Regions from separate parts of the Streptomyces sp. NPDC019443 genome, predicted to be linked through region 3. Evidence: riboswitches for the same ligand, from Rfam matches in the RefSeq annotation. Region 3 holds a riboswitch; each other region holds the start of a gene.
The links. A riboswitch is a leader RNA that binds a small molecule or an ion and turns the genes downstream of it on or off. The one in region 3 is predicted to bind cobalamin.

Region 1 (10,316 bases), on a different contig from region 3:
GGGGTGAGCATGGCGCGCAGGTCGCCTCCGCGCCTGCGGTTGGGCTGGGTTTCGCTGAGGTCCACGATGCGTGGGCGGTGCGTGGTCATGAATGGTTCCTCCAGGTGCTTGCCCCCGACGGCTCGGCCGGTGGCCGTGATGGCCGGACGTGCGGTTCAGGATTCCGGCGACGCGATCCGGTCGGTGATCAGGTGCATTTGGGAGTCCGCGAGGAATCGCGACATCTCCTTCTTGGTGGTCGGCATGCCGACCTCACCGATGGCGAGCAGCCGGGCGAGGGTGGCTGCCTTGCGGGGTCCGCTGACGCCGAGCGCAAGGGCGGGCTGCGCATCGAGCTTGCCGCTCACATCGACGAGGCGGACGACGATGTCGTCGCGCTGGAAGATGGTGCTGCTCGCGATGGGGCTCTGCGGGTTCTCGGCCGCCGCCTCGTCCTGCTTGGCGAGCAGCCGGGCGAGCGCCATTCCGCAGCCCTCCTTGGCCGGGTAGTAGAGCGCGTGACGGCTCAGCTCGGCGGGGTTGCGCCCGTCGCCCGCCACATGGTGGACCGCCGGGAGAGCCGCCCGGGTGAAGAACATCCGGGCGGAGTCGGGGTCCTCGAGGTCCCGGTCCTGTTCCAGATACGGGTTGATGGCTTCCTCCACGGCCCTGACCTCGGGCTGCCTGGCCACATGGCGCAGTCCGGCGAGGAGGTCGCCCTGCACCTCGATCGCCCGCACGACGCGGTTGCCGTGCATGAAGAGCGAGGTGCGGCGCAGCCGGGTGTTCTCGTCGACGCGGGCCGCCGGGGAGGTGTACCCGGACAGGATCTTCGCGACTTCCTTCTCGCTGCCCGGCTTCACCGTGAAGGTGAGGGCATGCCGTACGACGCCGTCGCCGACCCGGGGGGCGGCCTGGAGCCTGCCCTTGAGCTGTGCGGGTGTCTCGGTGAAGGCCTGTCCGGTCTCCCGCAGGACGCTGAAGCGCAGCGAGCGGGTGTCCCGTACGCAGTTGTGCAGCGGCTGAACCGTCGTCACGTGCTCCTCGCTGTTCACCCAGGCGAGGAAGGGCGGGGCGCCCTCCCACTCGCTGGTGATGAGCCACTGCGAGGGGTTCTCGATCGACTGGCACAGCTGGTCGCTGATGTGGCCAGGGACCGACGCGACCTGATTGCGCAGATGCTCGTAGGCCTCGAGGAACTGGTTCTGTGCGCCGTCTTGGAGGTCCAGTAGCAGCACGACCCGAAGCCTGGAGCCATCGAAGGCGGACTGCGATATCCGTTCCGACAGGGTTGTCATCGTTCACACTCCTTATCGACAGCTCGGCCGCCACGTGCCGTGGCGCTCCTCGTCCGTCGTCGGTGGAATCCGCCCGGGTTTCAACCACCCTGCGGATACGGACGGTCCGCCTCCCTGGCTCGGGTGGCGCTCCCGCAATTGATCGTGGTCCGGTACTTCGACTGGCGCGAGAGCTGAGAACCAAGCGGGTGAATGGGCGAGGGAACCGTTGCCCCAGAGGGCATGAAAGTTCCATCCCCCCGGGCGGCAGGAGCTGGAGCGACTCATGGCAGATATGGAAGAGAACGTCGACCACCGCGTACCGGTCCTGATCGTGGGCGGCTCCTTGGTGGGCCTGTCCACGTCGCTGTTTCTGGGCCGCCACGGCGTCAGACATCTGCTGGTCGAAAAACACTCGGGCACCTCGATGCACCCGCGCGGGCGCGGCAACAACGTGCGGACGATGGAGCTGTTCCGGGGCGCCGAGGTGGAGGCGGACATCCGGCAGGCCGCGTCGGTCCTCGCGGACAACCACGGCATCCTGCAGGCGGGCTCGCTGACCGGCGACGACCAGGAGTGGCTGTTCAAGGAGATCGACCCCGGCGGCGGGCTGGCCCGCTTCAGCCCGACGACATGGTGCCTGTGCAGCCAGAACGACCTCGAACCCGTGCTGCTGGACCGAGCCCGCGCCCAAGGCGGCGACGTGCGGTTCTCCACCGAGCTGCTCAGCTTCGAGCAGGACTCGACGGGCGTTATGGCGGTCCTGAAGAACCGGGACACCGGGGAGCACAGCACCGTGCGTGCCGACTATCTCGTCGCGGCCGACGGGCCTCGCAGCCCCGTCAGGGAACAGCTGCGCATCGGCCAGACCGGCAACGGCGATCTGTTCCACAACGTGAGCATCGCCTTCCGCTCCCGGCAGCTCATGGACGCGGTGGGAGACCGGCGCTTCATCGTCTGCTATCTGACCAACCCCGAAGCGGACGGGGCCCTGCTGCCGGTGGACAACCGGGAGCTGTGGGTGTTCCACGCACCCTGGCACCCCGAGCAGGGCGAAGCACTCGAGGACTTCACCGACGAGCGCTGCGCCGAGCACATCCGCAAGGCAACCGGTGCGCCGGGCCTGGACGTTGAGATCACTGGCAAGGCACCGTGGCACGCCGCGGAACGGGTCGCCGGAAGCTACTCGTCAGGCCGGGTCTTCCTGGCCGGCGACTCGGCCCACGAGATGTCCCCGACCGGGGCGTTCGGCTCCAACACCGGCATCCAGGACGCCCACAACCTGGCCTGGAAGCTCGCGCTGGTGCTGGACGGATCGGCGGGTCCCGCGCTGCTCGAGACGTACGACGCGGAGCGGCGCCCGGTGGCGCGCGCGACGAGCGAACGCGCCTCGTCCCGCTCGGCTGAACACAGCCACCCCGGCTACGCACCGGCGGTCACCCCGGGCGGCGGGCGCAAGGGCGGGATCCTCTCGGTGGCGATGGGTTACAGCTATCTGCACGGTGCGGTCCTGGGCGTCGCCCCGGACCGGCCCATCGTGCCGGAGCGGATGGAGCTGATGGGCGCACCCGGCACCAGGGCCCCGCACATGTGGGCCGGCGGGCCGACCGGGCGGGTATCCACCCTGGACCTCTACGAGCGGTCGTTCGTGCTGCTCAGCGCGGCGGGCACCGCGTGGCAGGCAGCGGCGCGGAGGGTAGCGGAGCGGCTGTCCGTGCAGCTGGACGCGTACGCGATCGGTGCGGGTCCGGACGCCGATCTGGTGCCCGAGGGCGATGCCGACTGGGCCGCAATGCACGGCACGACGCCCGAGGGCGCGCTGCTGGTACGCCCGGACGGCTTCGTGGCCTGGCGTTCGCCGGGCGCGGTCCAGGATCCGGAAGCGACGCTCCACGCGGCTATGAGCACGCTGCTGAGTCGCGCCTGACCGACGTCCCGCTACCCTCCCCGGCACAGATCCGCGGGCCGGACCACACTAAATCTGTGGCGAACGCGTCGCGCGTGCGGCCTTTGCGCTCTACGGTGCGCAGATAGCTCTGCGTATGGGGGAGGTGTAGAACTAGGATATGGCCGGACGCTACGGCCGCCCGCGCTCGGTTCTACGGATGCGAACTGTCGCAGGCCAGGTCTTTCTCCTGCAGTTGGCGATCGTGGTGTTGCTCGTCGCGGCCGCCATGGTCGCGCTCGTCCTGCAGTCCAGGTCCGACAGCGAGCGCGAGGCCCGCAACCGGTCGGTCGCTGTCGCCGAGACCTTCGCCCATTCGCCGGGCATCGAGGCGGCACTGAAGAGTCCCGATCCGACGGCCGTTCTCCAGCCGCGTGCCGAAGAGGCCCGTAAGCGGTCCGGCGTCGACTTCATCGTCGTCACCAACACCGACGGAATCCGCTACACCCACCCGCTGACCGACCGGATCGGGAAGAAGTTCGTCGGCAATCTGGGGCCCGCGCTGGCCGGCGGCGTCACGACCGAGAAGATCATCGGGACGATCGGGCCGCTCGTGCAGGCGGTGGTGCCGGTCAAGGGACGTGATGGCTCGGTCGTCGGCCTGGTGTCCGCCGGGATCACGATCGCGCATGTCAGCAATGTCGTGGAGGAGCAGTTCCCGCTGCTGTTCGCGGCCACCGGGGCGGTGCTTCTCGTCACCACCGGCGGTACGGCACTGGTGACCCGACGGCTACGCCGCCAGACCCACGGCCTCGGCCCGGCCGAGATGACCAGGATGTACGAGCATCACGACGCGGTGCTGCATGCCGTACGCGAGGGCGTGCTCATCGTCGGCGGCGACGGGCGGCTGCTGCTGGCCAACGACGAGGCGCGCAGGCTGCTCAATCTGCCTTCGGACGTGGAAGGCGGCCCGGTCACCGAGCTCGGCCTCGACCCGCTCACCGCCAGGCTGCTCGCCTCCGGGCGGACCGCCACCGACGAGGTGCATCTGGTCGGGGACCGGCTGCTCGCCGTGAACCAGCGGCCGACGGACCAGGACGGCGGCCCGCCCGGCAGCGTCGCGACGCTGCGCGACACCACCGAGTTGCGGGCGCTGACCGGGAAGGCGGATGTGGCGCGGGGGCGTCTGAAGCTGCTGTACGACGCCGGTACGGAGATCGGCACCACCCTGGACGTGGTACGTACCTGCGAGGAGCTGGCGGAGTTCGCCGCGGCCCGGTTCGCCGACTACGCCACCGTCGACCTGGTGGAGGAGGTGCTGCGCGGCGAGGAACCGACTGCCGCGGGCACCAACCACGACATGCGCCGTTTGGCCTTCAGGGGACGGCGGGACGACACCGCGCTCTACCCGCTGGGCAAGCTGATCCACTTTGTGCCGTCCACCCCGCTGGGTTTCGGCATCCGCAGGGGCGAGGCGGTCATGGAGCCCGATCTGGCCGCGTACACCGGGTGGCAGGAGCAGGATCCGGTGCGGGCCAGGAAGCTCGTCGAGCACGGAATCCACTCGATGATCGCGGTGCCGATGCGCGCCCGCGGCGTGATTCTGGGCGTGGCGATGTTCTGGCGCTCCGAGAAGCCCGAGCCGTTCGAGGAGGAAGACCTGTCTCTCGCGGAGGAGCTGGTCGCGAGGGCCGCGGTCAGCATCGACAACGCCCGCCGTTACACCCGCGAGCACACCATGGCGGTGACCCTCCAGCGCAGTCTCCTGCCGCGCGGCCTGCCCGAACAGAACGCCATCGACGTCGCGTACCGCTACCGGCCCGCGCAGGCCGGGCTCGGCGGGCTCGGCGGCGTCGGCGGGGACTGGTTCGACATCATCCCGCTGCCCGGCGCCCGGGTGGCGCTTGTGGTGGGCGACGTCGTGGGCCACGGCCTGCACGCCGCGGCGACCATGGGCCGGCTGCGGACCGCGGTCCACAACTTCTCCAGCCTTGATCTGCCGCCCGACGAGCTCCTGTGGCACCTCGACGAGCTGGTCGCCCGCATCGACCAGGACGAGACCGCGGACGGCACGGAAGGGGTCACCGGAGCCACCTGCATCTACGTTATCTACAACCCGGTGTCCGGGCACTGCACGATGTCACGGGCCGGCCATCTCCAGCCCGTCATCGTCCACCCGGACGGCACCGCGGTCTTCGCCGATGTGCCCGGCGGCCCGCCGCTCGGGCTCGGCGGACTGCCCTTCGAGACCCTGGACCTTCAGCTGCCCGAGGACAGCCGCCTGGTCCTGTACACGGACGGGCTCGTGGAGGACCGCGACCGCGACATCGACGACGGCCTGGCGCTGCTGCGCCAGACGCTGGCGGAGCACGCGGACCGGAGCCCGGAGGAAACCTGCGAGGCGGTGCTGAAGGAGCTGCTGCCGGAACGCCCGCGCGACGACATCGCGCTGCTCGTCGGCCGTACGCGCGTCCTGGACTCCAGCCGGGTGACCGACTGGGAGGTGCCGTCCGACCCGTCGGCCGTGGGCGAGGTGCGGTCCGCCGTCACCCACAAGCTGGCCGAGTGGGGTCTGGAGGAGGAGGCCTTCACGACGGAGCTCATCCTCAGCGAGCTGGTCACCAACGCGATCCGGTATGCCACGGGCCCGATACGCGTACGGCTGATCCGTGACCGCTCCCTGATCTGCGAGGTCTCGGACCACAGCAGCACGTCCCCGCACCTGCGCCAGGCGGCGACCACCGACGAGGGCGGCCGGGGACTGTTCCTGGTCGCCCAGTTCGCGGAACGCTGGGGCACGCGGTACACCCCGGACGGCAAGGTCATCTGGACGGAACAGCCACTGCCGGCCGAGGGGCAGTGAGCGTGGGTGTCAGCCGGCCTCCGGGCCCAGCGGGCGTCCGCACCGCAAGTTCCAGCGGCCCCCGCGCCCGGTGAGTTCCGTCAGGGTCAGGGGGGCGACGTCCAGCCGCCAGAACGCCTCAGGCGGCAGGGACAGCGCCTGCACGATCGCCGCCCGCGTCACCGCCGGGTCGACGACCGCGAGGACACGGCCCCCGTCGGGCGGGAGCGACTCCAGCCACGCGCCCACCCGCGTGCACAGCGACCGCAGTGACTCACCACCGTGCGGTGTGCACGACGGGTCGCTGAGCCACGCCGACACCGACTCCGGCTCGCCGGCGCTCACTTCGTCCAGTCGTCGCCCACGCCAGCGGCCCAAGTCCCAGTCGCCGAGGGCCTCGGCGGGCTCCGCCCGCAGGCCCAGCTCGGCGGCTGTCTCCCGGCAGCGCGCGGACGGGCCGCTCAAGAGCCGGTCGGCGCGCGGCAGCGCACCCGCGGCGGCGCGGGCGCGGCGTGCTCCCGACTCGTCCAGCGGCGCGTCGGCGTCGAAACGGGCCTCCCGCAGCGCCGCGTTCGTCGCAGGTGAGACCAACATCACCCGTACCGTCATCCCGTGCGCTCCCCTCCCCTTCTCGGCCAAGGAACAAGCACATCATGGGCGTTCGGGCGCCCGGTCACGCGCCCCTGCGCCGTAGCGGTGCAGGCCCGCAAGCGGTACGGTCTCGTGGACATTGACGACGGTGTGACGGAAGCCCGGTGAGAATCCGGCACGGTCGCGCCACTGTGTACCCGTTCCCCGCGGGAAGTCAGACCCAGCACCTTCGTCTCAGGCACCACGATCGGGACGCGTGTTCCCCCAGGAGGTTCTGCCATGGCACAGTCTGCTGCGCCCGCCACCGCCGCACCGGCCATCACCCCCATCTCGCTCACGGCCATCGCCCCCTGGGCGCTCTTCTTCGGCGTTCTCATGCTGGTCCTGCTCTACTTCGTCGGCGCCGAGCAGGGCGCCACCTCGCTCATCTCCGGCGAGAACGTCCACGAGTGGGTCCACGACGGACGCCATCTGCTCGGATTCCCCTGCCACTAGAACTTCTTCAGAGCTCAGGGGAAACACCATGAACTCCATATCTGTCAGAGGCCTGCTCGGCCGCGGCATGCTCGCGGGCCTGATCGCCGGTGTCTTCGCTCTCGTCGTCGCGTATCTGCTCGGTGAGTCCCCTGTGGACGCCGCCATCGCGTTCGAGGAGAGCCACAGCCATGATCACGGGGACGGCGGCGAGGAACTCGTCAGCCGCGCCATGCAGTCCACGGGCGGTCTCGCCACCGGCGTACTGGTCTTCGGCGTCGCGATCGGCGGCATCGCCGCCCTCGCGTTCGCCGTCGCACTCGGCCGCATCGGCCGGTTCAGCCCGCGCGCCACAGCCTTGCTGGTCGCTCTCGGCGCGCTGCTGAGCGTGTACGTCGTGCCGTTCCTCAAGTACCCGCCGAACCCACCGGCCGTCGGGGACCCCGACACGATCGGCCAACGCACCACGCTGTACTTCCTGATGATCGTGCTCAGCGTCCTGCTCACGGTCGCCGCGGTGATCCTCGGCAAACGCCTGGCTCCCCGTCTTGGCAACTGGAACGCGACCGTCGCCGCCGCGGCCGCGTTCGTCGTCGCCGCCGGTCTCGCCTTCGCCTTCCTGCCCTCGTTCAACGAGGTGCCGAAGGGCTTCCCGGCAACCGTGGTCTGGGAGTTCCGGCTGGCCACGCTTGCCATCCAGGTCACCCTCTGGACCTGCTTCGGACTCGTCTTCGGGTACCTCGCCGAACGGCTCCTCACCCCGGCGACCGAGACGGCGGCAGACGGGAAGGGCGCGTCGCGGGCGACAGCCGCCGCGAACTGACCGAGCTGGGGCTCCGCCCCGGACCCCGCGCCTCAAACGCCCACGGGGCTGAGTTTTCCCGTCGGCGAGGCTGGATTTCGCGTCCGGGACCGCGCCTCAAACTCCCCCCGGACTTCGTCCGGGGGGATCGCCACCAGGCCGGAATTTCCCGCCGGTCGGCCCGAATCTTCGGGCCGACCGGGCGGAAATCAAGCCCGTCCGGCCGATTGAGGACAACGCCCGAAGGACGTACCGGGGTCTGGGGCGAAGCCCAGTTATCCCGCAGACGCCTCCACCGCGTCAGCGACAGCGTCGAAGAAGCGTGCGTGCGCGAGGTGGCTGCACGGAATCTCGGGGTTCCACGGCACCAGCCGCGCCCCGCCCGCCACAGGCCGCCACGCCTCGATCGCGCTGAGCCGGTCGACCGGCAGGGCATTGGCGCGTACGTCGCTCAGCACGATGTCCGGCCGCAGCGACGCAGCCGCCGTCCAGTCGACGGTGGACCAGCTGGCACCCGGTCCGCGCTCGGGCTCCACCAGGCCGACACCGTAGTCGGCCAGCGCCCGCAGGTCCGCCCAGGCTCGGGGCCTGGCGAGGTGGACACTGTCCGGGGTGGCGGGCGACAGCGCCAGTATGCGTAACCCGGCGGCCTGGGCCGCGAGGGTACGTAACCGGCCTTCCGCACGGGCGAGTTCCACCGCACCCGAGCTGTCGGCGTCCGCTCCGAGCGACCGGGCGAGCGCCGTGAACCGGTCGCGTACGTCACCGAGTGAGCGGCCCTGTCCCACGTCGAAGACCACCACCGGGACCCGTTCCTCGATGTACTTCGCCGTGTCCGGATCCAGGCCGTACACCTGATCGGTGCCGTAGGCGACGGCGACCACCAGGTCGGGGTCCGCCCGCAGGACCGCGTCCGCGTCCACGCGTGATCCCGACCCGAGGTAGGCGATGTCCCCGATGGGCAGGGGGCCGGCCTTGGCCGGGTCTGCGGTGTCGCCGTCGTGGTTGGAGCCGAAGATGCCCACCGGGCGAATGCCGTGGTCGAAGAGTGTCGCCCCGGCCTGGATGTAGGCGACCGGCCTCGACGGTGTGGTTGCCGCTGCCGCCAGGCGGCCGCGGTCGTCCAGGAATTCCCACTCCTTCTTACGCGCCATACCGTCCCCACCCCTGCCTATTGCCGGTTACAGATCGCGACGCCTCCCCCGAGGGCATCGACGTTTGACTGCCCGGCGGGCTCGGCGGTCACTCATGCGGACCGTCGCCGTTTCAACCGCCTCATGTTTCGACGACTCCTGTGACTCAACGACCCCTGTGGCTCAACGGCCTTGGGCCGCAGCCGCGGGCAGCGACACCTCGAAGCGGCAGCCGCCCGTCACATTGCGTACGTCGGCGTGGCCCGCGTGCGCCTCGACGATGCCGCGGACGATGGCGAGGCCAAGACCCGCGCCGGCCGGGGGCGTACGGGCCTGCGTGCCGCGCCAGCCAGTGTCGAAGACGCGGGGCAGGTCCTCCTCCGGGATGCCGCCGCAGCCGTCGGTGACGGACAGCACGACCCACTCCTCGCGGCGCTCGGCGGCGACGGCCACCGTGCCGTCGGCCGGGGTCCGGCGGATGGCGTTGACCAGGAGGTTCGCCAGGACGCGGGTCATCTCCTTGCCGTCCACCTCGACCGGGAACGGCTCGACACGGTCGCCGACGAGGCGTACGCCGTACTCGCGGGCGAGCGGGTCCGCCCCGGCGAGCGCCTCGCCCACCAGGTCGTACACCGACATCCGGGTGGGTGTGAGGGCCAGCGTGCCCGCGTGGATGCGGGAGAGCTCGAAGAGGTCGCCGACCATGGAGTTGAGGCGGTCGACCTCGGTGCGGATCTGGCGGAAGTAGCGCTCGGGATCCTGCACGACGCCGTCCTCCAGGGCTTCGGACATCGCGCGCAGCCCGGCCAGCGGGGTGCGCAGATCGTGCGAGATCCAGGCGACGAGCTCGCGGCGGGAAGTCTCCAAGGCGCGTTCGCGCTCGCGGGAGGCGGCGAGCCGGTCGCTGGTGGCGGCGAGTTCGCGGCTGAGTGCGGCCAGTTCGGCGGTGGACGCCCCGTCGGGGGCGGCGAAGGAGCCGCCGTCGCCGAACGAGCGTGCTGCCAGGGCGAGTTCACGGCTGCGGGCGACGACCCAGCGGCCGAGCAGCAGCGCGGTGGCGAGCGAGACGACCGCCGCCATCGCGACGACCGTGGTGACGACGGTGAGGTCGTGCGCGGACAGGAACATGGCCTGGGCGACCGCGAGCGTCCCGGCGAGCATGGCGGTGACCGCGACGGCGGCGACGACGGTGAGGGAGACGGCGACGGACCGGTGGCGCAGCAGACGCAGGGTCAGCGCGCCGAGGAGGCCGACGGCCGCGGCCCCGAGGAAGGCGAAGAGCGCGATGAGGAGCATGTCCCGCACGGTGATCAGGCCTCTTCTCGTGGTGCGT
Region 2 (10,316 bases), on a different contig from region 3:
CATCGACGCCGCACACCGCGGACTCGGCACGGCCTCCTGCGGGCCTGACACGCTACCGCCCTATCTGGTCGGGGCGGGGACCTACCGCTGGTCCTGGACGCTCTGTCGCCGGTAGACCGGCGAGTCCGAGGTGCGGACGGCGCGGGGGGAGCCGCCGAGTTCGCGGTGGCATGCCTTGTTGAAGGCCTGCAGGTCGGGAATGCCCACCGCCGCCGCCACGGCCGGGATGGCGAGCGTCGAGGCGCGCAGCAGATGGCGTGCCCGTTCCAGCCGTCGGCGGCGGATGTAGGCGACCACGGTGGTACCTGTCTCGGCGCGGAAGAGCCGGGTGAGGTGGTTGTGCGAGACCCCGGCCACCTGGGCGATGTCCGGCACGGTCAGCGGTTCGGCGAGGTGCGCCTCGATATGGGCCATGGCCGCGGCGATGGCGGGAGGACCCCCGCCCGGCCGTTCGGGCGCGCTCAGCTCGACCACCTGCCAGAGTGCCGCCCATGCGGTGGCGGCGGCCTTCGACGGCGTACCGGGCATCGCCGCGATGCCGCGCCGCAGCAGGGCGGAGAGCAATGGCCCGTCGGCGCCGACGTCCTGCATCACCGGAACGGTGTGCCGCGCGCCCGAATCGGAGAGCTGAAGGTGTGCGTACAAGTGCTCGGACCGGCCGCGGTAGTGAAAGTGCACCTCTTCGCCGGGCGGGATCAGGCTCACCCGGCCGGGTCGGATGCGGTGGACCGTGCCGCCGAGAATGAGCTCGGCCTCGTAGCTGTACAGATGCAGCTGCCACAGGCCGGTCAGCCGGAAGATGTCGTGCGGCCCGTTGACCCCGTGCACCCCCACTCCGATGTTCGCCACGCGCGGGGGCTCGTCCAGCCGGATCTCCACACGGTCCATGGTGAGAAATTACCAGTAGTCGGTGATTGCAGCCCACGACAGGCGTGGAGTTCGTTTCTACGGTTGCCGTATGTCTACAAGCGCAAACACAAGCACCAGCACCAGAACGGAGCTTCTGACCTCGGTCAGGATGGCGCGGTTCGTCGCGCACGGCTCCCTGCGGATGGACGCGGTCGTACCGCCCGAGATGAACGACCGGGCGATCGAGGTTCTGTCCGCCTCAGTCCCCGATGTGCCCTATGGCACACCGCTCGACGAGGCTTTCCCCGAAGGGTCGTTCGCGCGTCGCCTCGTTGAACTCCCGCCGGTGGCAGGGGCGTTGCGCAGCCTGGTCGGCCCCGCGCCGACCGTCGACCACCATGCCGTGCACATCCGCGAACCCCACGAGGGCAACGCCCAGCCGCTGCACGGCGACGCCATCATCGACGTACGCCCCGACGCCTTCGACGTCCAGCTCATGTACTACCCGCACGAGGTGACCGCCGACATGGGCGGCACACTCAGCGTGCCCGGCAGTCACCTGCGCCGCACCAACGAGAGCGACACGGGCCGTTACCAGAACCTGCGCGGCCAGACCCGGCTGACCTGTCCGGCCGGCACCGTGGTGCTTCTGCACCACGGCCTGTGGCACGGCGGGCGCCGCAACGACAGTGACAGCCCCCGCTATATGTTCAAGATCCGCTTCAACCCGACCGTGCCCCAGGTACGCCTCTGGGACACCCGCGACATCGATGATCCGGCGGTCGAGGCCGAGCTGCGTACCTCCTTCCCGTGGTACGAGCACGCCACCGGCCGGCTGGAGATCTACAACCGGGTCCGCCTCTGGCGCGCCCTGACCGGCGACGACTCGTTCGACATCGACTACTGGGCGACCCGCGTGTCCAACCGCCCGACCCTCGGGAGCCATGCATGAGACAGCAGGTCCTCGTCCTGTATCTGGCGACCTCGGCGCTCGACTCGGAGGTGGTCGGCTGGTCCCGCTACGACGGCACCGGCTCCACCAAGCCGACCACGGGGGACGACGACGAGCCTCCGTACGGCTCCGGCGTGGCCGCGCTCGAGGACGGCTGGCGGCTGTTCCAGGCCTCCCAGCTGATCCCGCCCCAGTCCGGCCACGAGTACGACACCTCCTTCCTCAAGCACGAGTTCTTCTTCGAGAAGCTCCACGAGGTGTCGTGACCGGGCGCTATGGCTGCGGCGGTCCCGCACTCCACGAAAGCCGCCGAGCCAAGCCCGGGTAGTCGATGACGAGCCCGTCCGCGTCGAACTCCACATCGCTGCGGTAATCGCCCGAAGTGAACCGGACGCGCCCGCCGTGTTCGGTACGCCGCAGATGGGTGTAGGTCTGCGGTGACGCGTGCACGGTCAGGTCCGGCACCGAGACCCAGGCCATCAGGAAGGTCCGCTCACCGGGTGTCAGATGAAGCCCGTGCCGTCGCACCGGCATGGTGTTGGTGAGTGGGCACAGAGCGAGGTCGCAGTCGAGCGCGCCGTCGACGTCGGGCAGTGGCTCTCCGTCGGCGGTCCACCGGCCGTGACCGTCGTGCCGCAGGTGGAGTTCGTGCGAACCCGTGGCGGTCGCGGCGTGGACCCGCAGCTCACGGGTGAGGTAGTGGTCGCCGGTTTCGAGCTCGTACGAGATCCAGTGCGGATTGGGTACGGTTCCGACCGCGCGCCCACGGGCCAGCAGGGTCGTGCCGCGGAGCTCGATCCAGGAGGTCTCGTATCCCTGGCTCTCCGTGACTTCCCAGGTGATGACGTGAGAAGTGACCATGCCTCACCCTAACGAGCAGGGGTACTCACCAGGTGGGAGCCTCGCGCAGCAGACGGTCGCGGACCAGTGCCAAGTGGGGGTTGTCCGATGCGCCAGGGCGCTGGACGAGAAAGCTGGTGTTGATCGGCGGGTCGTCGGGCGTGAGCAGCTGTACCAGTGTGCCGGCGGCCAGCTCGTGCTGGCAGAGATAGCGGGGGAGCACCGTGATCCCGGCCCCGGCGACGACTGCCGAGAGCACTCCGCGCAGATCGGGGACGGTCACAGCGGCCTGGCCGGTCAGCCGGGTGCCGAAGACATGGCGCCAGTAGCGGCGGGCGATGGGCAGATCCTCGGCGTACGCCACGAGGGGGACGCCGCGCAGGGCGGCGGGGCCCTCGGTCGCGATCCGGTCCTGGCCGATCCGTTCCGCCCACTGCGGTGAAGCAACCAGGACGAACTCCTCGTCCGTCAGCGGTACGGCGGTCAGGGAGCGGCCGCGCGGGCGGATGGTGGCGATCACCAGATCGCTGTGGCCGGCGCGCAGGCCGTCGAGGAGTTCGTCGGTGAGACCGGTGGTGACCCGAAGGCGTACGCCCTGCTCAATCAGGGGCGCGAGGGCGGGCAGCGCGCGCGTGCAGAGGAGCTCGGCGGGGCCTGCCAGATGGACCGGATCGACGGGGCCGCTCTCGCCTGCCTGACCACGGACGGCGACGGCGACGAGGGCGTCCAGCGGGTCGGCGATCTGGGCTGCGAGGTCGTCGGCGACCGGGGTGGGGGTGACTCCACGAGGGAGCCGTCCGAAGAGTTCGCGTCCGAGCTGCCGCTCGAGGGAGCGGATCTGCGTGGTGACGGTCGGCTGCGAGAGACCGAGCAGACGGGCGGCCGCGGTGAACGAGCCGGTGCGGTGCACGGCGAGGAAGGTCCGCAGCAGGGTCAGATCGAGCGGGCCGTTCGGGGCCGGTCCCTGTATTCCCGACAATCCATTGGATTCCCTATGTCTCATGGTGGTGAGCCTATTGGATTCCAATGGCTCATCGGTCTACGTTCGAGGACATCAGCGACCTTTCGACGGAGAGATGTGAGATGGCGAAGATCCTTTTTGTGGTGACCGGCTCGGACCACTGGACCCTGGCCGACGGCACCCGGCACCCCTCCGGCTTCTGGGCGGAAGAGCTCGTGGCTCCCTACCAGGCCTTCACCGAGGCGGGACACGACATCGCCGTTGCCACGCCGGGTGGTGTCGTACCCACCGTGGACAGGGCGAGCCTCGCGCCCGAGGTGAACGGAGGTAAGGAGAACGCCGACGTGATCGCCGCCGGGCTGGCCTCGATCGCCGCCCTGCAGCGACCGCTGAAGCTGGAGGAGGCCGACCTGGCCGACTACGACGCGGTCTTCTACCCCGGTGGCCACGGCCCGATGGAGGACCTGGCCGTCAACGCGGACTCCGGCAAGCTGCTCACCGCCGCCCTGGACTCCGGCAAGCCGCTCGGCGTGGTCTGCCACGGGCCGGCCGCGCTGCTCGCCGCGGAGCGCGAGGACGGCTCCTGGCCGTTCACCGGCTACCGGCTGGCCGGTTTCACCAACGCGGAGGAGACGCAGGCGGGCTTGGCGGACAAGGCGAAGTGGCTGCTCCAGAACCGGCTCGTCGAACTCGGCGCGGACTTCCAGGAGGGCGAGCCGTGGGCCCCGAAGGTGGTCGTGGACCGCAACCTGATCACCGGCCAGAACCCTGCTTCGTCCGCCCCGCTCGCCGCCGAGATCCTCAAGGTCCTGGGCTAGAAGGCTGATGAAGATGTCGTGGTGTTCTGGTCCCGGATCATGTCGTCTGGGGCCAGACTCGTTTGCATGATGGGACGGCCGCCCAGGCAGCCGGTCGGGCCTGATGTGTGAGCCACGTGCCGGGAGTTGATTCCGGCCGGGAGCGTGTTCGGGTTCCTGGCCGAGCACCGGGATGCGTTGTTCCCGGAAGGTGTGTTCGCCGATATGTACCCGTCGTCGGACGGGCGTCCCTCGGTGCCGCCCGGCGAGCCGGCCCGGCAGACGGCGGATCGCCGAAATTTTGGCTCAAACCATTACGTACGCACGGTAGGACTTGCGTTCGAGGGTGGCTCGCGTGGTGGGATGAGCCGATGCGACCCCCCACACGCATATCAGCGCATTCACGAAATCCGTACGAAGAACTCGCTCAACTGGCAGACCCGGAACCCGATTACGCCAACTACGTCCCGCGGGACCCGCTGGAGCTCGGGCTCACCTCGGACCTCGACGACGAGGACGACTGGTCACCGCCCAACCACCGCGGGCAGAGCCGTCTCGCGGCTCTGCCCGCGGTGGTGAAGCTGACCGTCGCGGCGCTCCTGTGCACCGTCTGTCTGCTGCTCGCCGACCGGCTCGCGGAGGCGTACGCGCAGAGCAAGGCGGCGGACAAACTCCAGCAGTCGCTCTCACTCGCCACCAGGCCGGACGTGGACATCCACGGCTTCCCCTTCCTCACCCAGCTCATCGACGAGCGGATCGACCAGGTTGACGTCACCGTGCCGGACGTCTCCGCCGACCGCGTCTCGCTCGCCGAAGTGCGGGCCACCGCCAAGGACGTACGCATCGTCGGCGACGCCCCGACCTCGATCAAGGGCGCCGTCATCGGCAACCTCGACGGCGAGGTGCTGCTCTCCTTCGACGACCTCAACCGCGAACTGGGCGCCTCACAGCTCCGGTTCACCGGCAGCGGCGCCGACGGGGTGCGCGTGAACGGCGAACTGGCCATCGCCGGCCAGGAACTGCGCGTACGTGCCCGTGCGCACATCCGGCGCGACAACAGCCGGGCCCTCACCACCACCCTCGACGGCATGCAGCTCGACATTCCCGGTGTCGCCACCTACCGGCCCGGCAAGGACGCAGACCATTCGGGACTGCGGCTGCACCGCGAGACGGCCGAGCGGATCAGCCGCGAAGCAGCCCGCGCGAAGGCACTGCTGGCGGTGCCCGCAATCGTGGACCGGCTCGGAGTGTCCAAGGAGCAGGTGCGCCGGGCGCTGCGGAGCGAGGAGGAACTCCACCGGCTCACCGGAGCGCCGAAGTTCGCCGAGCGTCTGATGAAGGTGAACCTCGTCGATGTGGTGATCGCGCATCCACAGCTGCTGGAGAAAGCGGGCATCGACCCCGCGCTGGTCAAGGGACTGCTCGCGGTCCGGCCGCCGGAGCTCTCGGAGCGGCTCTCCCTCTCCTTCGAGCTGCCCGACTCGCTCAGCGAGCTGCGTCTGCGGGACATCACCGTGGAGCGCGACGGCATCAAGGCACGCGTGGCCGGATCCGGCCTGCGCGTCGGGGACGCCGCCCGACCGGGGAAGTGAGGAGGACCGGAAGCTGACACCCCCGCCCGCCCCCACCGGGGGCGGGGTGTCCCCTGCGAGGGGCAGCGCCTAGGGTGGGTCTCGCAGTTGGTTCGCCCTGCCCTCCAGGCAGGCGCGTCGCAAGAGGGAATCCGGTGGAAATCCGGAACTGCCCCGCAGCGGTAAGTGGGAACGACCGCCGTCATACGCACTGGATCCGGCACCGGATCCGGGAAGCGACGGCCAGTAGGTGCCTTCGTACGACACGTACGAGGAAGGCGTGCCCACAAGTCCGAAGACCTGCCACTGCCCGTGCGCGACCGACGTGCGCGGAGATCTCGGTGACCTCGTGGGCGGGTCGGCGGTACGGGCAGCACAGGCACAGGCGTGCCGGTCGCTGCTCCGGTTGCCGTTCCTTCGCGTTCCACGATCCCCTCCGGGGTCGCCTGACGAGTACTCGCGAAGGAGAGTTCCGTGACCAGCACATCCTCAGCCGCCGGAGCCAGGGCCACTGTCTACGGCTATCCGCGCCAGGGCCCCGACCGGGAACTGAAGAAGGCCATCGAGGGCTACTGGAAGGGCCGTGTCGGAGCCGACGCCCTCCGGGAGACAGCCGCTCAACTGCGCCGCGCCAACTGGCAGCAGCTCGCCGAGGCCGGCATCCATGAAGTGCCCACCGGAGACTTCTCGTACTACGACCATGTCCTGGACACCAGCGTCATGGTCGGCGCCATTCCCGCGCGCCACCGTGCGGCCGTCGAGGCCGGCACGCTCGACGGCTACTTCGCCATGGCGCGCGGGACCCAGGACGTCGCGCCCCTGGAAATGACCAAGTGGTTCGACACCAACTACCACTACCTCGTGCCCGAACTCGGCCCCGACACCGCGTTCACCGCCGACTCCGCCAAGCAGGTCGCCGAGCTGAAGGAGGCGCTCGCGCTCGGTCTCACCGCCCGTCCGGTGCTCGTCGGACCCATCACTTATCTTCTGCTCGCCAAGCCCGCGCCGGGCGTGCTCGCAGACTTCGAACCGCTCACCCTCCTCGACCGGTTGCTTCCGGTGTACGCCGAAGTGCTCTGCGACCTGCGGGCCGCGGGCGCGCAGTGGGTGCAGCTCGACGAGCCGGCCCTGGTCCAGGACCAGCCACGGGCCGTGCTGAACGCCGCGGCCCGCGCCTACCGGGAGCTGGGCAGACTGACCGACCGGCCCCAACTCCTGGTCGCCTCCTACTTCGACCGGCTCGGCGACGCCCTCCCCGTGCTGGCCAAAGCGCCGATCGACGGACTCGCCCTCGACTTCACCGGGCCTGCCGCCGCCAACCTCGGCGACCTCGCCGCCGTGGGCGGGCTGCCCGGCAAGCGGCTCGTCGCCGGAGTCGTCGACGGCCGCAACGTATGGATCAACGACCTCGGGAAGTCGACCGCCACACTCGCCACCCTGCTGGGGTTCGCCGACCGGGTGGATGTGGCGGCGTCCTGCTCCCTGCTGCACGTGCCCCTCGACGCGGCCGCGGAACGGGACGTGGACACACAGGTCGCGCGCTGGCTGGCCTTCGCCCGCCAGAAGACGGCCGAGGTGGTCACCCTGGCCCGCGGAATGACCGAAGGCGCCGGCAGCATCGCCGCCCAACTCGCCGCCAACCGGGCCGACCTGCTCTCCCGCGCCACCTCCGCGCTCACCCACGACCCGGCTGTACGGGCCCGCTGCGCGGCCGTCTCCGAGGCCGGCACCCGGCGCAGCCTCCCCTACACCGAGCGTGCCGCCGCCCAGCGCTCGCGCCTCGGCCTGCCCCTCCTTCCCACGACCACGATCGGTTCGTTCCCGCAGACCACCGAGTTGCGCACCGCGCGGGCCGACCTGAGGTCCGGACGCATCGACACCGAGAGGTACGAGAAGCGGATCGAGGCCGAGATCCGGGAGGTCATCTCCTTCCAGGAGAAGACCGGCATCGACGTCCTCGTACACGGCGAGCCCGAACGCAACGACATGGTGCAGTACTTCGCCGAGCAGCTCAGCGGCTACCTCGCCACCCGGCACGGCTGGGTCCAGTCGTACGGCACCCGCTATGTCCGGCCGCCGATCCTGGCCGGTGACATCTCCCGGCCCGACCCGATGACCGTCCGCTGGACCCGGTACGCCCAGTCGCTGACCAGTCGCCCCGTCAAGGGCATGCTCACCGGGCCCGTCACCATGCTCGCCTGGTCCTTCGTCCGCGACGACCAGCCGCTCGCGGACACCGCACGACAGGTCGCTCTGGCCCTGCGCGACGAGGTGAACGATCTGGAGGCCGCGGGCTCCTCGGTCATCCAGGTGGACGAACCGGCGCTGCGCGAGACGCTGCCGCTGCGGAAGGCCGGCCACGAGGCCTATCTGGCCTGGGCGACACAGGCCTTCCGCCTCACCACCGGCGGCGTACGTCCCGACACCCAGATCCATACGCACATGTGCTACGCGGAGTTCGGCGACATCCTCCAGGCCATCGACGACCTCGACGCCGATGTCATCAGCCTGGAGGCCGCCCGCTCCCATATGCAGGTTGCCGACGAACTCGCCACCGCCGGGTATCCGCGCGAGGTGGGTCCCGGCGTCTACGACATCCACTCACCGCGGGTGCCCAGCATCGAGGAGGCAACCGCACTGCTGCGCAAGGGACTTGACGCGATTCCCGCCGAGCGGCTGTGGGTCAACCCCGACTGCGGTCTGAAGACCCGCGGCTGGCCCGAGGTACGTACGTCACTGGAGCACTTGGCCGCCGCGGCCCGACAGGTCCGGTCCGGGCTGCCCCTTTAGAGCCCCGTGGGGGTCCCCCGGACGAAGTCTGGGGGATTGAGGCGCGGGGTCCGGGGCGGAGCCAGTTGCGGGACTCGCGCCCGCCCCGGACCCGCTACCGCCGCTGGAACGCCTCCAGAATGCGCTCGGCGGCCAGCGTCGCCGTCAACTCCCCGTTCCGCACCTGCTGTTCGAGCCCGGGCGCGAGCGCCCGTACCTCGGGATGGCCGTGCAGCCGGTCCCGCAGCTCGTCGTGGACCATCGCCCACGCCCAGTCGATCTGCTGGTCACGGCGCTTGGCGGCGAGCCGGCCCGTCGAGTCGAGGAGCGTCCGGTGCTGCTCAAGACGCTCCCAGAGGGTGTCGAGGCCGGTGCCCTCGCGTGCACTGCAGGACAGGACCGGGGGAGTCCACGCCGCGTCGGCCGGGTGCATCAGCCGCAGCGCACCGGCCAGTTCACGGGCCGCCGAGCGGGCGTCGCGCTCGTGCGGGCCGTCCGCCTTGTTGACGGCGATGACATCGGCCAGCTCCAGTACACCCTTCTTGATGCCCTGGAGCTGGTCACCGGTACGGGCCAGGCTCAGCAGCAGGAAGGAGTCCACCATGTTGGCCACAGTGGTCTCCGACTGGCCGACGCCGACCGTCTCGACGAGCACGACGTCGTAGCCGGCGGCCTCCATCACGATGATGGTCTCGCGCGTCGCCTTGGCCACCCCACCCAGCGTGCCGGAGGTGGGGGAGGGCCGCACGAACGCCGCGGGGTCCACCGCGAGCCGTTCCATCCGGGTCTTGTCACCCAGGATGGAGCCGCCCGTACGGGTCGACGACGGGTCGACGGCCAGCACCGCCACCCGGTGGCCGAGACCGGTGAGCATCGTGCCGAGCGCGTCGATGAACGTCGACTTGCCGACGCCGGGCACGCCGCTGATGCCCACTCGCCGTGCCGCTCCGGAGTACGGCAGCAGCTCGGTCAGCAGCTGCTGGGCGAGCGCCCGGTGATCGGCGCGGGTTGACTCGACGAGCGTGACGGCGCGGGCGATGTAGGCCCGCGATCCATCCCGCACGCCCTTGACATAGCTGTCGATGTCGATCGTGGGATGCATCCGGGGCACAGTCCTACAACTCGTGGCCGAGCGAGGCACCCAGCGTCTTCACCAGGTCCTGGGCGGCGTCCGGGATCACTGTGCCGGGCGGGAAGACCGCGGCGGCCCCGGCCTCGTGCAGCGTCTCGACGTCCTGGGGCGGAATCACCCCGCCCACCACGATCATGATGTCTTCCCGTCCCTCGGCGGCCAGTTGCTCCCGCAGCGCCGGTACGAGGGTGAGATGCCCGGCGGCCAGCGAGGAGACGCCGACGATGTGGACGTCCGCCTCCACCGCCTGGCGCGCCACCTCGGCCGGCGTCTGGAACAGCGGGCCGACATCCACATCGAAGCCCAGGTCGGCGAAGGCGGTGGCGATCACCTTCTGGCCGCGGTCATGACCGTCCTGGCCCATCTTGGCGACCAGGATGCGCGGACGGCGGCCCTCGGCCTGCTCGAACTCCTCGACCAGCGCGCGGGTCCGCTCCACCGCCGG
Region 3 (10,316 bases):
CGGCGTCGAGCTGCGGCATCTGAGCGCTCGGGTCAGGCAGCCGTGCTGGGGGCGACGGGTCCGCGGAAGGTCCTGCGGTAGGCGTTCGGGGTGGTGCCGAGCGTACGGAGGAAGTGGTGGCGAAGTCCGGCCGCGTTGCCGAATCCGGCGCTGCCGGCGATCGCGTCCACCGTCTCGTCCGTCGTTTCCAGCAACTCCTGTGACAGCAGCACCCGTTGGCGCAACAGCCAGCGGTAGGGCGTGGTCCCGGTCTCCTGCTGGAAGCGGCGGGCGAAGGTCCGCGGCGACATATGGGCCCGGGCGGCGAGCTGCTCGACGGTCATCTCGCGGTCCAGATGCCGCTCCATCCAGGACAGGACGTCACCGACCGTGTCGCCGGGGGTGCGCGGCAGCGGGCGCTGGATGTACTGCGCCTGACCGCCGTCACGGTGCGGCGGCACCACCATCCGGCGGGCGATCTGGTTGGCGACCTCGGGGCCGTGCTCCTGGCGTACGACATGGAGGCAGGCGTCGATCGCCGCGGCGGTGCCGGCCGAGGTGATCACCGCCCCCTCGTCCACGTACAGCACATCGGGGTCGACAAAGGCCCGCGGATGGCGCTGGGCCAGCGCCTGCGCGTGCCGCCAGTGGGTGGTGCAGCGGCGGCCGTCGAGCAGTCCGGCGGCGCCGAGGACGAACGCGCCGGTGCAGACGCTCAGCACCCGGGCGCCGCGATCGACGGCGCTGCGCAGTGCGGCGAGCAGCTCCTCGGGGTATTCGCGGGCGGTGTACGAGCCGCTGGCGGGGATGGCGATGAGATCAGCGTCCGCGAGCCGTTCGAGGCCGTACGGAGTGCTGATGGTGAACCCGGCGTGGGTGGGCAGGGCGGGGCCCTCGGCGGAGACCGCCGCGAAGTCGTAGACCGGCAGGCCGTCGTCGCTGCGGTCGTAGCCGAAAACCTCGCTGAGGACGCCGAGTTCGAAGGGATGTACATCGTTCAGGAGGACGGCAGCCACATTTTTCAGCATGGAACCAGTGTGGCAGTAATTCGATGATTTATGACAGTCCTGCCACTGACTTCTTCGACGCGAAGCGACGACAGTGGAGGACATGAACACATTCCTGGGGTACCTCTTCGTACTGGCCCTTTTTGGGCTTTTCGCCCTTCCCTCGCTGATCGGGCACGCCAGGGACCGTGCCATCGACCGCCAGCTGCGTCAGGCGGAGCTGCGTCAAGCGGAGCTGCGTGAGGCGGAGCTGCGTGAGGCGGAGCGCCGCTCCTCGACGCGGGCCGCGATCCCGTCGAGGATGCCCGCCAGCCCGAACTCCAGCCCACGGTCCCGCCCGGCGAAGGCCGAGGTGGAGGCCCCGTGCAGGGTGGGATAGCGGTCTGTGTCCGGGCTCGGCAGCTCGTCCAGGAAGGCCCCCATCAGCTCCTCGGGGGGCCTTCGTCCGTTCCCCGGACTCGGTGGTCATCTGCTGGGCGGCATTGCGGACATGGCCGCTGACGGTGAAGACCGCGTCCAGTTTCAGGAACGCGCCGTTCGGTCCTGGCCTGATTGAGGTCACGCTGAAGGGTGAACGCTGACAGCAGCGGGCCGTCCCCGGCGTGCACCGGGGCAGCCCGCGTGAATGTAAGGCTAGAAGTCGTCGTCGAAGCCGACCGAGCCCTCGACCGCCACCTGATAGGCGGAGGGGCGGCGCTCGAAGAAGTTCGTCAGCTCCTGGACGCCCTGCAGCTCCATGAAGGAGAACGGATTCTCCGAGCCGTACACCGGGGCGAAGCCCAGCCGGGTCAGCCGCTGGTCGGCGACGCACTGCAGATACTCGCGCATCGACTCGGTGTTCATACCCGGCAGACCGTCGCCGCACAGATCGCGGCCGAACTGCAGCTCCGCCTCGACGGCCTCCTTCAGCATGTCCGTGACCTGCTGCTGGAGCGCGTCGTCGAAGAGCTCAGGCTCCTCCTTGCGGACCGTGTCCACGACCTCGAAGGCGAAGTTCATGTGCATGGTCTCGTCCCGGAACACCCAGTTGGTGCCGGTGGCCAGGCCGTGCAGCAGGCCGCGGGAGCGGAACCAGTACACGTACGCGAACGCGCCGTAGAAGAACAGCCCCTCGATGCAGGCCGCGAAGCAGATCAGGTTCAGCAGGAACCGGCGGCGGTCGGCCTTCGACTCCAGCCGGTCGATCTTCTCGACAGAGTCCATCCACTTGAAGCAGAACTGGGCCTTCTCCCGGATCGACGGGATCTCCTCGACCGCGTCGAAGGCGGCCGCGCGGTCGTCCGGGTCGGGGAGGTAGGTGTCCAGTAGCGTCAGATAGAACTGGACGTGCACAGCCTCCTCGAAGAGCTGGCGGCTCAAGTACAGCCGCGCCTCGGGGGAGTTGATGTGCTTGTAGAGGGTGAGCACCAGGTTGTTGGAGACGATCGAGTCGCCCGTCGCGAAGAACGCGACCAGCCGGCCGATCATGTGCTGCTCGCCCGGCGAGAGCTTGGCCAGGTCGGCCACGTCGGAGTGGAGATCGACCTCCTCGACGGTCCAGGTGTTCTTGATCGCGTCGCGGTAGCGCTCGTAGAAGTCCGGGTAGCGCATGGGGCGGAGAGTCAGCTCGAAGCCGGGGTCGAGCAGGTTTTTGTTTGGCACGGTCTTCTCGGGGGCGGCCGTCGGCGCGGAGCGCCGTCCATCGGGGGTGGTGACCGGGTGACGGGTGGGCATTACTGGCAGGCCTCGCAGGACTCGGGGTTTTCCAGGGAGCAGGCGACGGCGTCGGGGTCGGCCGCCTGCTGTACTGGGGGTGCCCCCGCCGAAGGCAGGGGGAGGATGGGGGTGGCGGACTGAGCCGCGCGGGCGATCCGCGTCGCCGGGCGGGAGCGCAGGTAGTACGTCGTCTTCAGGCCCTGCTTCCACGCGTACGCGTACATCGAGCTGAGCTTCCCGATGGTCGGCGTCTCCAGGAACAGGTTCAGCGACTGCGACTGGTCCAGGAAGGGGGTGCGGGCGGCGGCCATGTCGATCAGGCCGCGCTGCGGGATCTCCCACGCCGTGCGGTACAGCGCGCGGACGTCGGCCGGGATCCAGCTGAAGCCCTGCACCGAGCCGCTGGACTCGCGCAGCGCCTCACGGGTCTGCGCGTCCCACACGCCAAGCTGCTTCAGCTCCTCCACCAGGTAGGCGTTGACCTGGAGGAACTCACCGCTCAGCGTCTCGCGCTTGAAGAGGTTGGAGACCTGCGGCTCGATGCACTCGTACACGCCCGCGATCGAGGCGATGGTCGCCGTCGGCGCGATGGCGAGGAGGAGGGAGTTGCGCATGCCGCTCTCGGCGACGCGGGTGCGCAACGCGTCCCAGCGCTCCGGCCAGTTGAGAGCCACGTCGTAGTGGTCGGGGTGCAGCACGCCACGGGCCGCGCGGGTCTGGGACCAGGCGGGCAGCGGGCCGTTGCGCTCGGCAAGGTCGCAGGACGCCTCGTAGGCGGCGAGCATGATCCGCTCGGCGATCTTCGTGGAGAGTGCCTTCGCCCCGGGCGAGTCGAAGGGGAGGCGGAGCTTGAAGAAGACGTCCTGCAGGCCCATCGCGCCCAGGCCCACCGGACGCCACTTGGCGTTGGAGCGGCCGGCCTGCTCGGTCGGGTAGAAGTTGATGTCGACGACCCGGTCGAGGAAGGTCACGGCGGTACGGACGGTCTCGTCCAGCCGCTCCCAGTCGATGTCTCCCGACGCGAGCACGAACGAACCGAGGTTGACCGAGCCGAGGTTGCAGACGGCCGTCTCCCCGTCGTCCGTCACCTCCAGGATCTCGGTGCACAGGTTCGAGGAGTGGACGACCTTGCCCGGCTCTGCGGTCTGGTTCGCCGTGCGGTTGGAAGCGTCCTTGAAGGTCATCCAGCCGTTGCCGGTCTGGGCGAGCGTACGCATCATCCTGCCGTACAACTCCCGCGCGGGGATGGTCTTGCGCGCGAGCCCCCCGGCCTCCGCCTTGCGGTACGCCGCGTCGAACTCGTCGCCCCACAGGTCGACCAGGTCCGGCACATCGGCGGGTGAGAACAGCGACCACTCGGCGTCGGCCTCGACGCGCCGCATGAACTCGTCCGGGATCCAGTGCGCGAGGTTGAGGTTGTGCGTACGCCGCGCGTCCTCACCCGTGTTGTCGCGCAGCTCCAGGAACTCCTCGATGTCCGCGTGCCAGGTCTCCAGGTAGATGGCCGCTGCGCCCTTGCGCCGACCGCCCTGGTTCACGGCGGCGACCGAGGCGTCGAGGGTCTTGAGGAACGGCACGATGCCGTTGGAGTGGCCGTTGGTGCCGCGGATCAGTGAACCGCGGGCGCGGATGCGGGAGTACGAGAGACCGATGCCGCCCGCGTGCTTGGAGAGGCGCGCGACCTGGTGGTAACGGTCGTAGATCGAGTCGAGCTCGTCCAGCGGGGAGTCCAGCAGATAGCAGGAGGACATCTGCGGGTGGCGGGTGCCGGAGTTGAAGAGCGTCGGCGACGACGGGAGGTAGTCGAGGCGGCTCATCAGCCCGTACAACGCGGCGACTTCGTCCAGGGCGCGCGCGGAGGTGTCCTCGGCCAGCCCGGAGGCGACGCGCAGCATGAAGTGCTGCGGGGTCTCGATCACCTGGCGGGTGAGGGGGTGGCGGAGCAGATAGCGGCTGTAGAGGGTGCGCAGCCCGAAGTAGCCGAAGCGGTCGTCGGCGTCCTGGTCGATCAGCGCGTCGAGACGGACGGCGTGCAGCGTGACGAACTCGGCCGTGCGGTCGGCGATCAGACCCTCGCGGTGGCCGACCGCGACCGACGCGGAGAAGGACACCGCGCCCTGTCCGGCGGCCTCGTCCGCGATGTGACGGGTCAGCAGGCGGGCGGCGAGCCGGGAGTAGGCCGGGTCCTCGGAGATCAGCCCCGCGGCGGCGTCGGTGGCGAGGCTGCGCAACTCGGCCGCGTCCGAACGGGCGTTGCGGCCGCGCAGCGCGGCGGCGGCGACACGTCCCGGGTCGGTGTCCGGCAGATCGGCGGTGAGGTCGGTCAGAGTCCGCAGAAGCGCGGTCCCGGGGCCGTCGGCAGCCTGCTCTGCGATGCCTGAAGCCGGATCGGCTGGCGCGATGGTCACGTGGTGCTCTCCCTCGCTCGGCTCTGGGCCGGCGGGGGCAGGGGGCACGGGCGCACGCCACGGGGCATGGTTCACCGCGTCCACCGGCCCAACCGCGAGGCCCGGACGTCTCGGCACCCGGTTCGGTCGAGCCGGATGCACCGTCGGCAGGTCTTCGGACTGGCCGGGTGCGGCAAAGCGCACCACATCACACCGTTGCGGGACAGTTCCGGATTCGCACCGGATTCCCCTGCGGCGACAGCGAGCATGAGCATACATGTGGGGGCGGGGAGTTGCCGCACCCCCCACATGTTGTGTCGTGGCCGGCTAGAGCTCCAAGTCGTATCGAAGGCCACTCGGTGCGGGCTTGTGGGTCCGTTGGCAGGTTGGAGATCCAGTAGCCGGTCGGGGCCTGCTCGTCGTCAGGTCATTCCACGGGATTGCGGCTCGGTGCGACAGAGGAGGTCTTCGCGTGGGCCATGCGGTCTGGATGGGCCACGCACCCCGGTCGAGGCCGCGTATCACGCGTGATGCGGGTGTAGCGTCCCAGCATGCCGTGGTTTTCGACCGTTGCGGCCGCTGTACTTCTGGCAGCAGCGCTGGTGTTCTTCATCGCTGCCGGGCTCCTGATGCTGCGCACCGTCGGCAAGCGGCAGTTCCTCGGCACGGCCCAGGAGCAGGCGACGTACGAGACACTGCACACCGCCTCGCTCGCCGCACCCCCGCTGCGGGCCACGTTGAACGCGGACAGCGCGCGACGGGCCGGGCGGCATCTGCGGGCGCTGCTCGATGTACCCGCGCTGGCCATGACGGACGCCTCCGGCACCGTGCTGGCCTGGGACGGGTCCGCGCCGGAGCCGGGGCACGACCACAGGGCAGCCGTGCCCGAGCACGCCGGTCGGGCCCTCGCCGCCGGACGCACCGAGGTCATCGGCCCTGGCGATCCACCCTGCAACAGGGCCGACTGTCCGCTGCGGCAGGGCGTGGTCGTGCCGCTGATCGTCGCCGGCCGGCCGGAGGGTGCGCTCGCGGTGTACGCGACCAATGCCTCCACCGGCCTGGTCCGAGCCACCACTGAAGTCGCGCGCTGGGTGTCGACCCAGCTGGAGCTTGCCGAGCTCGACCGCTCGCGCGCGGCCGTCGCGGAGGCGGAGGTGCGCGCGCTGCGGGCCCAGATCTCGCCTCACTTCATCTACAACTCGCTGTCGGCCATCGCCTCCTTCGTCCGAACCGATCCGGCACGGGCCAGGGAGCTGCTGGTGGAGTTCGCGGAGTTCACCCGGTACTCGTTCCGCCAGCACGGTGACTTCACCTCCCTTGCCGAGGAGCTGCGGTGCATCGACCGTTACCTGCTGCTGGAGCGCGCTCGGTTCGGCAGCCGCCTTCAGGTCTCACTGCGCGTGGCACCCGAGGTGCTCTCCGTGGTGGTGCCCTTCCTGTGCCTGCAGCCCCTCGTCGAGAACGCGGTCCGCCACGGCCTGGAGCGCCGTGCGGGCCCCGGCCACCTGGTGATCACGGCGGAGGACGTCGGCAGCGAGGCGTGGATCAGCGTGGAGGACGACGGCACGGGGATGGATCCCGAGCAGTTGGCCGAGACCCTGAAGGGCGAGACGCGGGAGTCCGCGGCGGAGCCGCCCGGTTCCGAGCCTCGGCGTGAGCCGGGGATCGGGCTGCGCAACATCGACGCGCGATTGCGTCAGATCTATGGGGACGCGTACGGGTTGATCGTGGAGACCGCGCCCGGTGCTGGAACAAAGGTGCGGGTGCGGGTGCCGAAGTTTCACCCGCAGGCCGTCCAGAGCGGGCCCGGTCAGGGCTGACAGCGATCGTGCACATCCGGTGCGTGTCGGGCGGGAGGAAGGCTCCACCGCATGTTGGGGGAGCGTTAGCCTGGCCATATGCTCCACGTTCTCGCGGTGGACGACGAGGTACCGGCTCTGGAGGAGTTGGCGTACTTGCTTCGCCGCGACCCTCGCGTGGGCGAGGTCCGGACCGCAAACGACGGCGCACAGGCGCTTCGCGACATCGACCGGGCGCTGGAGGGGGGACGACCGCTCGACGCCGTCTTCCTCGACATCGGCATGCCCGGCCTGGACGGGGTGGCCATCGCCCGCGTGGTCTCCCGTTTCGCCCACCCGCCGGCGGTGGTGTTCGTGACCGCGCACGACGAATACGCGGTGGACGCATTCTCGTTGCATGCCGCCGACTACGTGCTCAAGCCGGTGCATCCGGAGCGGCTGGCTGAGGCGGTGCGCCGCGTCGCCGCCGCGTCGCACGGTGCAGGAGACACGGCGGAGCGGGCCGCCGCGAGCCCGCCCGAGGAAGCGGCGCAGGCCGAATCCGGCCCTCCTGACGAGGTCATCTGCGTGGAGCTGGCGGGGGTGACGCGCTTCGTCCGGCGAAGTGAGGTCCTCTACGCCGAGGCACATGGCGACTACGCGCGCCTGCACACCCCTTCGGCCACCCACCTGGTGCGGACATCCCTGGCGGCTTTGGAGGAGCGCTGGGGCGATGCCGGATTCGTCCGCATCCATCGCACCTATCTCGTCGCCCTGCGCCAGGTCCAGGAGCTGCGTATGGGGGCCGGACAAGCGTGTGTGCGCGTTGGGGATGAGCTGCTGCCGGTCAGTCGGCGCCACATCCGTCAGGTCCGGGGCCTTCTGGTGCGGCGGGCGGGGACCCGCCAGTCCGAGGGGCTGCGCCCCGGCGCAGTGCCCGCCACCGCGGCCCCGTCGCCTCCTCGTACCTTCCCCGACCACCGAGGTGCGAGGTGACCGACGGCCCGGAACAGTCGCGCGGAGATCCGGGTGCGGACAGTGCTCCCATTCGCCGCATCATCGTGGCCCATCCTCGGACGCTGGCCGCCCTCGCAGGCAGGCAGCTACCGGCCAACGGGCGCGAACCGGTCGCCGACGACCTCGGTCGGCAGACACCACTCGGCGACATCTATCTCCGCTCTCTCATGCGTGCCCAGCTCCGGCTTGGGCTCGCTGTCGTAGGGGTCCTCGTCGCCGTGCTCGGCGGCCTGCCGTTCCTGTTCCTGGCCGCGCCCGCCCTGCGGAACGCGGTTGCGGCGGGAGTCCCCGCCCCATGGCTGATCATCGGCGTGGCCGTGCACCCGGTGATCCTCACACTCGCCTTCGTCTGCCTGCGCCACGCCAGGCAGAACGAGCACGACTTCACGGACCTTGTCGAGCGGTCATGAGGGGCATCTGCCGAAAGCACCTCGTGGAGGTAGGAACCCCATGAGCAACGCAGCGCCCGTGGCAGCCGTGGCCGTGGTGTGCGTCGCTACCGCCCTGTTCAGCGTCTACGGCCTGCGCCCGGGCCGTGCCACATCGGACTTCTACGTCGCCTCGCGTGCCGTCTCCCCGCTGCGCAACGCTTCCGCGATCGGCGGCGAGTACCTTTCCGCGGCCTCGTTCCTCGGTATCGCGGGGCTCGTGCTGGCCTTCGGCGCCGACATGCTGTGGTACGGCGTCGGCTACACCGCCGGGTACCTGGTGCTCCTGGCGTTCGTCGCGGCCCCACTGCGCCGCTCCGGGGCGTACACCGTGCCGGACTTCGCCGAGGCGCGCCTGGAGTCCACCCGGGTGCGCCGCCTGACCGCCCTGCTGGTGGTGTTCACCGGCTGGCTGTATCTGCTGCCGCAACTGCAGGGCGCGGGCCTGACGCTGCGTACCGTGACCACAGCCCCCCTGTGGGTGGGGCCGGTCGTCGTCACCGCCGTCGTGATGGTCACGGTTGCCTCCGGCGGAATGCGCAGCGTCACCTTCGTCCAGGCCTTCCAGTACTGGCTGAAGTTGACGGCACTCGCCGTGCCCGTGATCTTCCTGCTGTTGGCCTGGCGCGCGGACGGTGCGCCCTGGCCGAGTGGCGACACCCCGCCGCGGTTTCGCGAGGCGACGACCGTCTCCGTGCAGCAGAGCATGCGGGTACGGGTCGAGGAGCCCGTGACCGTCGCGGTGAGCGGCAGTCTCGACGGGCATCGCGTGGACGGCACACGGGTACGCCTCGAGCCGGGCGAGCACCGGATTGGCGAGGGCACACGCGTGGTGTTCCCGGCCGGGGCCGACGTTCCGCACCCGCAGGGGCAGCCCCCGCTCGACGGCCGGGACTGGTCACGCCCGCTGTCGGGCACCGACCACCCGGTGTACGGGACGTACTCGCTGCTCGTCGCCACCCTGCTGGGCACCATGGGGCTGCCTCATGTGATCGTGCGCTTCTACACCAACCCCGACGGAGTGGCCGCCCGCCGCACCACGTGGGCCGTGCTGTGGTTGCTCGCCGCGTTCTACGTGCTACCCCCGGTGTACGGGGCGCTCAGCCGCCTGTACACCCCCGAACTGCTCATGACCGGCCGTACCGATGCGGCCGTACTGCTGCTACCCGACCGGCTGGTGGGCGGTACGGGCGGAGTACTGCTGGGCACGCTGCTGACCGCGGGCGCGTTCGCGGCGTTCCTGTCGACGGCATGCGGACTGACCGTCTCGGTGGCTGGAGTGCTCGGGCAGGAACTGGAGCGCATGTGGACGGCGGCCAGGGCACGAGTGATACGGCGGCGCGGGCTGGTTAGCAGGCCGCGCCGCGCCAGGTCGGAGCTGCGGATCGAGGCCCGCGACGTGCTGCGCCTGCGTTTCGCGGGCGTGGCTGCGGCCAGCGTGCCCTGCGTGCTGTCTCTCGTCGTCGTGCACCGGGCAGCAGCGGACGTCGTCGGGCTGGCGTTCGCGGTTGCCGCGTCATCATTCTCCCCGTTGCTGCTCCTGGGCATTTGGTGGCGGCGACTCACCCCGCAGGGCGCGATGGCGGGCCTGCTGGTCGGCGGGGGTGCGACCATCGGCGCAGTGGTCGTGACCATCGCCGGAGACCCGCCAGGAGGGTGGACCGGGACGCTGCTGAGCCGACCGGCGGCCTGGAGCGTGCCCTTGGCGTTCGCGGTGATGATCGGGACCTCTTGGCTGACCCGTCGCAGCATCCCTCCCGGAACCGCACGTGCGCTGGCCCGCCTTCATGCCCCGGAGTCACTGGCCCCGTCGCGCCGACCGGGCTGAGCGGCCGTGCACCGCCGCCTACGGGCCCCAGGCAGCTCCGGGCGTCAGCGGCTATGGGCGTCAGGCAAGGGCCAGTGCCCATTGCGAGCCGGCGCAGCACGGCGATGGTGACGGCCCGGTTTCGTGCCCGTGATCAGGGGTTTTGACGGCGAGGGTGGCCCAGACGAGTTTTCCGCCGCGAGGCTTGGCCACGGCAC

Region 1: another riboswitch for cobalamin. It lies ahead of ACH492_RS01035 (CbtB-domain containing protein); the one in region 3 lies ahead of ACH492_RS07760 (ribonucleoside-diphosphate reductase subunit alpha).
Region 2: another riboswitch for cobalamin. It lies ahead of metE (5-methyltetrahydropteroyltriglutamate--homocysteine S-methyltransferase); the one in region 3 lies ahead of ACH492_RS07760 (ribonucleoside-diphosphate reductase subunit alpha).

The regions. Positions count from the first base shown of each region.
Region 1 covers NZ_JBIRYJ010000001.1:222,851-233,166, reverse strand. The annotation lists gene ACH492_RS01060 (cupin domain-containing protein) at 1-89, opposite strand, end outside; gene ACH492_RS01055 (SchA/CurD-like domain-containing protein) at 156-1,277, opposite strand; gene ACH492_RS01050 (FAD-dependent oxidoreductase) at 1,552-3,183, shown strand; gene ACH492_RS01045 (SpoIIE family protein phosphatase) at 3,323-6,004, shown strand; gene ACH492_RS01040 (histidine phosphatase family protein) at 6,014-6,592, opposite strand; adenosylcobalamin (AdoCbl) riboswitch at 6,703-6,850, shown strand; gene ACH492_RS01035 (CbtB-domain containing protein) at 6,854-7,069, shown strand; gene ACH492_RS01030 (CbtA family protein) at 7,098-7,871, shown strand; gene ACH492_RS01025 (ABC transporter substrate-binding protein) at 8,126-9,004, opposite strand; gene ACH492_RS01020 (sensor histidine kinase) at 9,167-10,288, opposite strand; gene ACH492_RS01015 (response regulator transcription factor) at 10,294-10,316, opposite strand, start outside.
Region 2 covers NZ_JBIRYJ010000003.1:379,593-389,908, reverse strand. The annotation lists gene ACH492_RS12165 (glycoside hydrolase family 2 TIM barrel-domain containing protein) at 1-115, shown strand, start outside; gene ACH492_RS12160 (helix-turn-helix domain-containing protein) at 82-888, opposite strand; gene ACH492_RS12155 (phytanoyl-CoA dioxygenase family protein) at 959-1,801, shown strand; gene ACH492_RS12150 (hypothetical protein) at 1,798-2,067, shown strand; gene ACH492_RS12145 (putative glycolipid-binding domain-containing protein) at 2,075-2,662, opposite strand; gene ACH492_RS12140 (LysR family transcriptional regulator) at 2,688-3,644, opposite strand; gene ACH492_RS12135 (type 1 glutamine amidotransferase domain-containing protein) at 3,725-4,420, shown strand; gene ACH492_RS12130 (DUF2993 domain-containing protein) at 4,771-5,991, shown strand; cobalamin riboswitch at 6,063-6,293, shown strand; gene metE (5-methyltetrahydropteroyltriglutamate--homocysteine S-methyltransferase) at 6,445-8,760, shown strand; gene meaB (methylmalonyl Co-A mutase-associated GTPase MeaB) at 8,855-9,841, opposite strand; gene scpA (methylmalonyl-CoA mutase) at 9,855-10,316, opposite strand, start outside.
Region 3 covers NZ_JBIRYJ010000002.1:335,755-346,070, forward strand. The annotation lists gene ACH492_RS07745 (helix-turn-helix domain-containing protein) at 33-1,007, opposite strand; gene ACH492_RS07750 (hypothetical protein) at 1,212-1,409, opposite strand; gene ACH492_RS07755 (ribonucleotide-diphosphate reductase subunit beta) at 1,620-2,576, opposite strand; gene ACH492_RS07760 (ribonucleoside-diphosphate reductase subunit alpha) at 2,699-5,089, opposite strand; cobalamin riboswitch at 5,217-5,350, opposite strand; gene ACH492_RS07765 (sensor histidine kinase) at 5,620-6,888, shown strand; gene ACH492_RS07770 (LytR/AlgR family response regulator transcription factor) at 6,967-7,842, shown strand; gene ACH492_RS07775 (hypothetical protein) at 7,839-8,273, shown strand; gene ACH492_RS07780 (cation acetate symporter) at 8,314-10,119, shown strand; gene ACH492_RS07785 (ATP-binding protein) at 10,180-10,316, opposite strand, start outside.